Regions from separate parts of the Microbacterium sp. zg-B185 genome, predicted to be linked through region 1. Evidence: predicted binding sites of a transcription regulator. Region 1 holds the regulator's gene; the other holds the start of a gene.

Region 1 (4,475 bases):
GCACCTGCCGCGGCGGGCGCTCACCAGCGTCCCAGTGCGGCGTTGAGGACGGCCAGGGCCGCGGGACCGGCGGTCGAGGTGCGCAGCACGGTGTCCCCCAGTCGGGCCGCGGTCGCCCCGGCGCGCTGCAGGAGCAGCAGCTCTTCCGGAGCGATGCCGCCTTCTGGTCCGACGACGAGGATCACCTCGCGCGTTCCGGGGCTCAGGCTCAGAGCGCTCAGGCGCAGGTCGGCGGAGGGCTCGAGGACGATGACGTGGGATGCCGCGGCGCGCGCTGCCAGCTCGGCGGCCGTCGCCAGCGGTGCGACGTCCGGAACCCACGCCCGGTGCGCCTGCTTGGCGGCTTCGCGCACGATCGCCGCCCAGCGAGTGCGGCCCTTGTCCGCCTTCGCCGCGTCCCACCGGGAAACGCTCCGGGCGGCCTGCCACGGGAGGATCTCGTCGACTCCGAGTTCGGTCGCCGCCTGGACCGCAAGCTCATCGCGATCCCCCTTGGCCAGCGCCTGCGCGAGCACGATGCGCGGGACGGGAGCGGGGATGTCGGCGCGCGCCGTGATCCGCACCACCACCTCTCGAGGCGACACAGATTCGCACTCCCCCGACAGCCACGTACCTCGGCCATCGCCGACGGTGACGCCCTCACCGACCCGGACTCGGCGGACCGCCGCCGCGTGATGCGCCTCGGCGCCGGTCAGCAGAACCGTGTCACCGGGCTGCGCCTCCACCGCGCTGCGCTGGACGGCCTCCGGCAGCAGGAAGTGCAGCGCCACCGGTCATCCGTTCCGGAAGCGGTCGCGCAGCTTCGCGAACAGTCCCTGGTGGAATTCGGCCAGTCGCGGCGGCGGCGACTTGGTCCGCTTGGCGAACTCTTCGACCAGGGCGCGCTCCTTGGCATCCAGCCGGGTGGGCGTGACCACGTGAACGCCCACGCGCAGGTCGCCGCGCTGCGTGCCCCGCAGCGGGGTGATGCCGCGACCCTTGATGGTCAGCACGTCGCCGCCCTGAACCCCCGGCCGGATCTCCAGGTCGACAGGTCCGTCGAGGGACTCGATGGTCGTGGTGGTGCCCAGGATCGCATCGGGCATCGACACCTCCAGCGTCGCGAGCAGGTCGTCCCCGTCACGGCTGAACTCCTCATCCGGCGAGACGGTGACCTCGATGTAGAGATCGCCGTTGGGACCGCCGGCGGGGCCGACCTCGCCGGACCCGGGAAGCTGCAGCCGCAGACCCGTCTCCACGCCGGCGGGGATGTCGAGCGAGACGGTGCGTCGGGCGCGGACGCGGCCCTGGCCCTGGCAGGTGGCGCACGGGTAGGGGATCGTCGTGCCGTAACCCTGGCAGACGCCGCACGGCTGGCTGGTCACGACGTTTCCGAGCAGGCTGCGCACGGTGCGCTGCACGTGGCCGGACCCGTGGCAGATGTCGCACGTGACGGGGGACGTTCCGGGCTGGGTGCACGATCCGTGGCACGTGTCGCACAGCACCGCGGTGTCCACGTCGATGTCCCGATGCACGCCGAACACGACGTCCTTCAGGTCCAGGGTCACCCGGACCAGCGCGTCCTGCCCGCGCTCACGACGGGACCGCGGCCGTCCGGCGCGCTGGCCTCCCCCGGACCCGAAGAAGGTCTCGAAGATGTCGCCGAAGCCGCCGAAGCCCTGCGCGCCGCCGCCGAAGGGCGAATCGTTCCCGCCGACGTCGTAGCGCGCCCGCTGATCGGGGTCGCTCAGCACGTCGTACGCGTGGGTCACGAGCTTGAATCGCTCGGAAGCGTCATCTCCGGGATTGACGTCGGGATGAAGCTCCCGCGCAAGACGCCGGTACGCCTTCTTGATCTCGTCCGGGGTCGCGTCGCGCGCAACTCCGAGGACCTCGTAGTGGTCGACCACAAATCGCCTTCCTGTCCGCGCGTCGCGCGGGATCATCTGGTTCCGGATGCCGCGTCAGCGGGCACTCTCGTCTTCGTCGAGCATCCGGGTGAGATAGCGCGCGACGGCTCGTACCGCCGCGAAATTCGTCGGATAGTCCATCCGCGTGGGGCCGAGCAGGCCGACCCTGGCCCGAGCGCCGGTGGCGTCGTATTCGCTCGCCACGACCGATGCCTCGGCCAGCCCGAACGGCTCGTTCTCCCGACCGATGCTGGCCGCCAGACCGTGATCGTCCGCCACCATCTCGCTCATCAGCTTCATGAGGGTCACCTGCTCCTCGATCGCCTCGAGCAGCGGATAGATGCTCCCTCGGAAGTCCGCCTCGCTGCGCGCGAGATTGGCTGCGCCGGCCATGACGAGCCGGTCGTGGCGGAATTCCTCGAGCTCTTCGGCGAGGACCCGCACGATCGCCGCGGTCGCCACGTCCGGTGGCGTCGGCGACGGGTCATCCTGTGCCAGGCGCTCCTGCACGCGCTGGACGCCCTCACGCACAGGCAGGCCGACCACGAGGGAGGCGACCTCGGCGCGCACCCGAGCCAGATCCTCGTCGTCGAACTCGTCTCGGACCAACGCGAGCCGCTGCGAGACCCGGCCGGTGTCGGTCACCACGATCACCAGGATGCGCCCGCCGCCGAGCTGCACCAGCTCGACGTGCGAGATCGTGGCGCGCGCGAAGGACGGGTACTGCACGATGGCGACCTGACCGGTCAGCTGAGTCAGCGCACGCACCGTCCGCGCCAGCACGTCGTCGAGGTCGCCGGGGCCATCGAGGAACGCCGAGATCGCGCTGCGCTGGGCCGGCGACAGGGGCCGCACTTCGGCGAGATGATCGACGAAGACGCGATAGCCCTTGTCGGTGGGGACGCGACCAGAGGAGGTGTGCGGGGCTGCGATCAGCTCCTCGTCCTCCAGCAGGGCCATGTCGTTGCGGATCGTCGCTGCGGACACGCCGAACGCGTGGCGTTCCACGATGGCCTTGCTGCCGACCGGCTCGCGCGTGTCGACGAAGTCCTGAACGATCGCCCGCAGCACCTGCAGTCCTCTGTCGGTGACCATCTCGCCTCCCCACGCGCTCGAATTGGCACTCCTACGATCTGAGTGCCAATTCTACCGGATCGCAGACGCGGCGAGCGGGATGCTCCTCAGTCGGTGAGGGCGCGCACCACGGCGTCCGCCAGCAGCCGGCCCCGACGGGTCAGCACGATGCGACCGTGCACGGCCGCGGAACCGTCGATCAGACCGTCGGCGATGAGGGCGGCGACCGCGTGGCGGCCCTCGCCGAGCAGTTCGGAGATGGGCAGTCCCTCCCGCACGCGCGTGCGCAGCAGCACGCTCTCCAGCGCCCGTGCTGCGGCATCCGGTCGCTCGCGCGCCGCGGCGGGCGACTCGCCCGCCGCCAGGCGCTGGGCGTACGCGGCGGGATGCTTCACATTCCAGAAGCGCACGCCGGCCAGGTGGCTGTGGGCACCGGGACCGAAACCCCACCAGTCCGCACCCTGCCAGTAGGCCATGTTGTGCCGGGAGCGGTGCGCCGCATCGCGGGTCCAGTTGGACACTTCGTACCACTGGTAGCCGGCGCTTTCGAGCAGGTCGTCTGCAAGCTCGTACATGTCCGCCTGGAGGTCGTCATCGGGTGTGACGACCTCGCCGCGGCGGATCTGGCGCGCGAGCTTGGTCCCCTCCTCCACGATGAGCGCGTAGGCCGAGATGTGATCCGGCTGCAGCGCCGCGGCCGCCTCGAGCGAAGCCCGCCAGTCCGCCAGCGACTCGCCCGGCGCTCCGTAGATCAGGTCCAGGCTCACGTCCAGTCCCGCATTCCGCGCGGCCTCGACCGCGGTGCGGACGTTCCCGGGTACGTGGGTGCGATCCAGCGCCGCGAGAACGTGCGGGACCGCGGACTGCATCCCGATCGACAGCCGGGTCACCCCGACCGCGGCGAGCATCGACGCGGTCGCGCCGGTCACCGTGTCCGGGTTGGCCTCGACGGTGATCTCGGCATCCGGCGCGATGCCGAACGTCGAGCGGACACCCTCGAGCATGCGCACCAGGTCACCCGGTGGGAGCAGCGTCGGCGTGCCCCCGCCGAAGAACACGGTGGCGGCGGGGCGGGGCGGACCGATCTGGGACAGCACCCGACCGGCCAGCTGCACCTCCTGCAGCAGAGTGTCGGCGTACTGGTCCTGGCGCGCCCCGCGCAGCTCATCCGCGGTGTAGGTGTTGAAGTCGCAGTATCCGCACCGCACGCGGCAGAACGGCACGTGCAGATAGACGCCGAACTGCGCAGCGGGATCGATGGTCGCCGGAACGGACCCGTCCCGCGGCACGGGCTCACCGAGCGGGAGCGCCGATCCCATCAGGGCGTGGTGTACAGGGGCGAGATCGCGCGGAGGTAGCGCGTGAACAGCTCGCGGCGGCGGCGGCGGACCAGACGGGGGAAGACGCGGTAGAGCAGCGCGGAGGGCGCGTCGAACGCGCGCACGGTGAACCACACCTCATCGTTGTCGTACCACTGCACCATGAACGATTCCTCGCCGCTCACGACCGATC
Region 2 (4,475 bases), 1.2 Mb from region 1:
CGCCTCGGAGGCGACGAGGCGGACGCCAAGATCTCCGAGGCGACGGCCGCGATCGCGCGGTTGGTGCGGTAACCGCGTCGGGGCCGGCCGCCAGGCCCGCGTCAGGTCAGCGCGCCGACGTCCGAGACGACGCGCGCGCGACGCGCGAACACCAGCGAGTCCACGGTCAGCACGATCAGCGCGAACCAGACCAGGCCGAACCCGATCCAGCGCTCCAGCGGCATCGGCTCGCCCAGCAGCCACGCGCCGGTGATGAACTGCAGGATCGGGGCGACGAACTGCAGCAGTCCGATCACGGTCAGCGGCACCCGCCGCGCGCCGGCGGCGAACAGCAGCAGCGGGACGGCGGTGACCACGCCCACCAGGCACAGCAGCACCGCGTGCCACGGGCCGGCAGCGCCCATCGTCAGTCCCGTCGTGGTGCTGACGACGAGAAGGATCGCGATCCCCACCGGTGCCAGCCAGAGCGTCTCGAGCGTCAGCCCGCTGACGGCGTCGACGGCGGGGCCGAGGCGCTTCTTGACCAGGCCGTAGAGGCCGAACGAGAATGCCAGGGTCAGTGCCACCCAGGGGAAGGCGCCGTAGCCGACGACGATCACGCCCACCGCCACCGCGGCCAGCGCGAGGGCGATCCACTGCGTGGGGCGCAGTCGCTCGCGCAGCACCAGCACGCCCAGCACGACCGTGACGATCGGGTTGATGAAGTAGCCGAGGCTCGTCTCGATGACGTGCCCGGTCAGCGCGGCGAGGATGAAGACCTGCCAGTTGACGTAGATGAGCACACCGGCCAGCGCGGTCCACAGCAGCAACCGCGGCTGTCGCACGATGGCCGCGAGTCTGCGCCACCCGCGCACGACGGTCAGCAGGAGCGCGCAGAACCCGAGCGAGAGCACGATGCGCCAGGCGACCAGCTCCCACGGTCCGGTCGGAAGGAGCAGCAGGAAGTACAGGGGCAGGAACCCCCACAGCAGATAGGCCGAGAAGGCGTAGATGCCGCCGAGCGAACGCTCGCGCGCGGCATCCACCGGTGCTGCAGCCGCTCCGGTAGCGGGCCGGGCCGGCTCGGGTGAACCGGATGCCGCGTCGGGCGCGGAAGAGAGGTCACGGGTCACTCACCCAGCGTACGGGTGCGCACCCGGCTGCGGATGGCCGCGAGCGGGCCACCACCCGGGCCGTGGCGCGCACGGAGCGCACGTCGACGCCGGCACTGGCGGCGCACAACTCCTGCACAAGGAGGATCAGGCCCACGGTGGTCGGTGCGATCCCGGCGGCGTAGCGCGCAGAACGCAGGAGTTGTGCGCCCCGGCGGGCGAGCGCGGGCATGCGAAAGGTCCGGATGCCGAGGCTTCCGGACCTTTCGCGAACTGCGGGTGTTAGCGGACGACGACCGCGAGGACGTCGCGCGCCGACAGAACGAGGAACTCGTCTGCACCGAACTTGACCTCGGTGCCGCCGTACTTGCTGTAGAGCACGACGTCGCCCACGGCGACGTCCAGCGGAACGCGGTTGCCGTTGTCGTCGATGCGACCGGGTCCGACCGCTACGACCTCGCCCTCCTGGGGCTTTTCCTTAGCGGTGTCCGGGATGACCAGACCGCTCGCCGTGGTCTGCTCGGCCTCGACCTGGCGGATGACGATGCGATCCTCGAGCGGCTTGATGGAAACCGACACGGGTGTACCTCTGCTTTCCTTGAAACTCAAGACTGGTTAGCACCCTCGAGGTGAGAGTGCTAAATCTCAGTCTAGGCAAGCACTGGCACTCATGCAACGTGAGTGCCAATTCCGGCGTAACACGGTTATGCGGGAAGTGTGCGCAGAAGCACCTTTCTGTGCCATGCTGGGGGGTGGTGCTCCAAATCTCAGGGGGTTAGCGGGCACCGTCCGAGAGTTCATCGGCCCTCGTATCAGTGGTCGCGAATTGTGCTCCTCACTTCCGAAGAAGGAAGTGGGGAACGATCCGTGGCAGTTCGGATGCCGACGCCGACGGCTCTCGCACAGAAGCCTCAGCGATGGTAGACATAACTGGGGGAAGTCGCACGTCTAGTTCTTGGGGGAACGAGACATGACAGAGGTGTCATATTTTCTGGCCGTCGATGTGGGGACGAGTCGGATAGCAGCAGCTACCGCACGCGTCGCGGCAGACGGAAGCATCGTCACGGCGCCGTTCGCGCTGGGCCGCAAGAGCGACAGTGTCGCCACGGTCGTATTCGTCGGAGACGGCGGGGAACTGTCCTTCGGCGATGCCGCCGAGCGGCGCGGAGTCACCCAGCCCGACCGGCTGATCCGCGAGTTCAAGCGCAGCATCGGCGACGAGGTTCCGATCGTCGTCGGCGACCGATCACTGCCGGCCGAGCAGCTGTATGCCAAGACGGTCGCCTCGATCGTCGCGCTGGTCACCGAGCGCGAGGGACGGCGGCCCGAAGCCGTGTCGCTCACGCACCCCACCGCGTGGGGCGGCCACCGCATCGAGCTGATCCGCTCCGCCCTGCACCGCGAGGGCGTCGGCGAGGTCGAGCTGATCACCGAGCCCGAGGCCGCAGCGCGGCACTACGAGGCATCCCGCGCGCTGGAGATGGGCGAGACCCTCGCGGTCTACGACCTCGGCGGCGGCACATTCGACTCCGTCATCCTCCGCAAGGAGATCGACGGCTCCTTCGCCCTCGTGGGCGAGCCGGTCGGCATCGACAACCTCGGCGGCGTGGACTTCGACGACGCCGTGATGCGCCACGTCGTGACCGCCGCGGGTCTGGATGTCGGGTCGCTCGATATGACCGACCCCGCCATCCGCCTCTCGCTGTCCCAGCTGCGCCGCGAATCCGTGGACGCCAAAGAAGCCCTCTCCTTCGACTCCGAGGCCACCGTCCCGGTCGTCGTCCCCCCGACGCACACCAGCGTGCGACTCACGCGGTCCGAGTTCGAGGACATGATCAGCGGGTCGCTGGACAAGACGATGGACGCGCTGGACGACGCGCTCGAGGGCGCCAGTCTCGAGCCGGAAGCGCTCGAGTCGATCCTCCTGATCGGCGGCTCGTCCCGCATCCCGTTCGTCGCGCAGCGTCTGTCCGAGCGGTTCGACCGGCCGATCGCGATCGACGCGGACCCGAAGGCGGCCATCGCCCTGGGTGCCGCCCGCACGGCACTGATCCGCCTCAACGACAAGCACCTCGCCTTGGCCGGTGGCACTGCGCTGGCGCTGATCGGCGACAGCGCGGCCGGATCCGAACTCGCCCTGCTCGAGGCGGACACAGCGGTCGTGGACGGCGCACCCAACTTCGTCTCGCCGGTGAGCAAGGCACGCAAGTCCTCGCCGTTCGTTCTGGGCGGTGCTGCCCTGACCATCGCGGCGGCGATCGTCTTCGCGAGCACGATGACCGCGGGCTCCGGCACCGCCGACCGCTCGCCGTCCCCGACGACATCCACCGCCGCCCCCACGACGCCGGCGATCGCCGAGCCGGTCGTGCCGGGCGCACCGGTCGTCGAAGCGGCACCGGTGATCAACGACGACGCGCCCCGGCGGTCCACCGGAGCGAACCCGAATCCGCGTCGCAGCGCCACGCCGGTGGCCCCGCCCGCCACGCAGACCACGGCCAAGCCGACCACTCCGCCGAGCTCGAGTTCCAACCCGCCGGCGAACAACCCGTCCAACCCGCCGGCGAACAACGACCCGTCCAACCCGCCGGCGAACAACGAAAATCCGACGGACCCGTCCAACCCGCCCACGGACCCGTCCAACCCGCCGACCGACCCGTCCAACCCGCCCACGGACCCGTCCGACCCGCCGACCGACCCCACGGACCCGCCGACCGACCCCACGGACCCGCCGGTTGATCCACCGGTAGATCCGCCGGTCGATCCGCCGGTCGATCCGCCGGTCGAAGCTGACCCGGTGGTGGAACCGACGACGGCTCCTGATCCGGAACCGGCGCCGCCCGAAACCCCAGCCCCCACTGGTAGCCCGAGTCCCGACATCATCACCTGAACCTGACGATGTCAACCGTTCAGTCTGATGAGAATGTGCTGTCGGATGCCGAGGCCCTGTTCATCTGGGAGCGACAAGCACGTCCGGTGATGGAGTCGATCGCCTCGGCGGGCGACAGCCCCGCGCGGGCGTTCGTGGTGGGCAACGCCGGATCGGGCAAGTCGACGATGCTGCGCGAACTGCACCGACTCCTGGCCGACCAGAACGCCGATCCGGTCCTGTTCGGCGATGCGGTGGACGTGGCCCGCGTGCCCTCGGCGCACGTGCTGCTGGTCGATGACCTCCACCTGCTCGATTCCGCGCAGGTCGCCGCCATCCTGGAGCGCTCCGCGGATCCCGAAGCGGCGTTGGTCGTCGCGAGCCGTCCTTGGCCGCGGGCGGACGCCCTGACCAGCATCTCCCGGAGCCTGGAGCGCAGCCGACCCGCGATCGTGCTGGGTCACGTCTCGCGCTCCGATGTGCTGACGTATCTCCGCGCCGCGGATCAGGTCATCGCG

The links. The regulator HrcA, encoded in region 1, represses chaperone genes, less so after heat shock. The targets are predictions, from matches to a motif close to TTNGCACTCGNNNNNNNCGAGTGCNAA.
Region 2: groES (co-chaperone GroES) is a predicted target of HrcA. The motif match lies at 1,753-1,779, and genes of this name have one in related genera.

Annotation. Positions count from the first base shown of each region.
Region 1 is NZ_CP126739.1:1,601,220-1,605,694, reverse strand. It holds gene QNO12_RS07750 (16S rRNA (uracil(1498)-N(3))-methyltransferase) at 21-770, opposite strand; gene dnaJ (molecular chaperone DnaJ) at 774-1,889, opposite strand; gene hrcA (heat-inducible transcriptional repressor HrcA) at 1,944-2,984, opposite strand; gene hemW (radical SAM family heme chaperone HemW) at 3,071-4,282, opposite strand; gene QNO12_RS07730 (DUF1990 domain-containing protein) at 4,282-4,475, opposite strand, start outside.
Region 2 is NZ_CP126739.1:2,842,863-2,847,337, forward strand. It holds gene QNO12_RS13625 (metal-sensitive transcriptional regulator) at 1-72, shown strand, start outside; gene rarD (EamA family transporter RarD) at 102-1,025, opposite strand; gene groES (co-chaperone GroES) at 1,374-1,670, opposite strand; gene QNO12_RS13640 (Hsp70 family protein) at 2,062-3,978, shown strand; gene QNO12_RS13645 (helix-turn-helix transcriptional regulator) at 3,987-4,475, shown strand, end outside.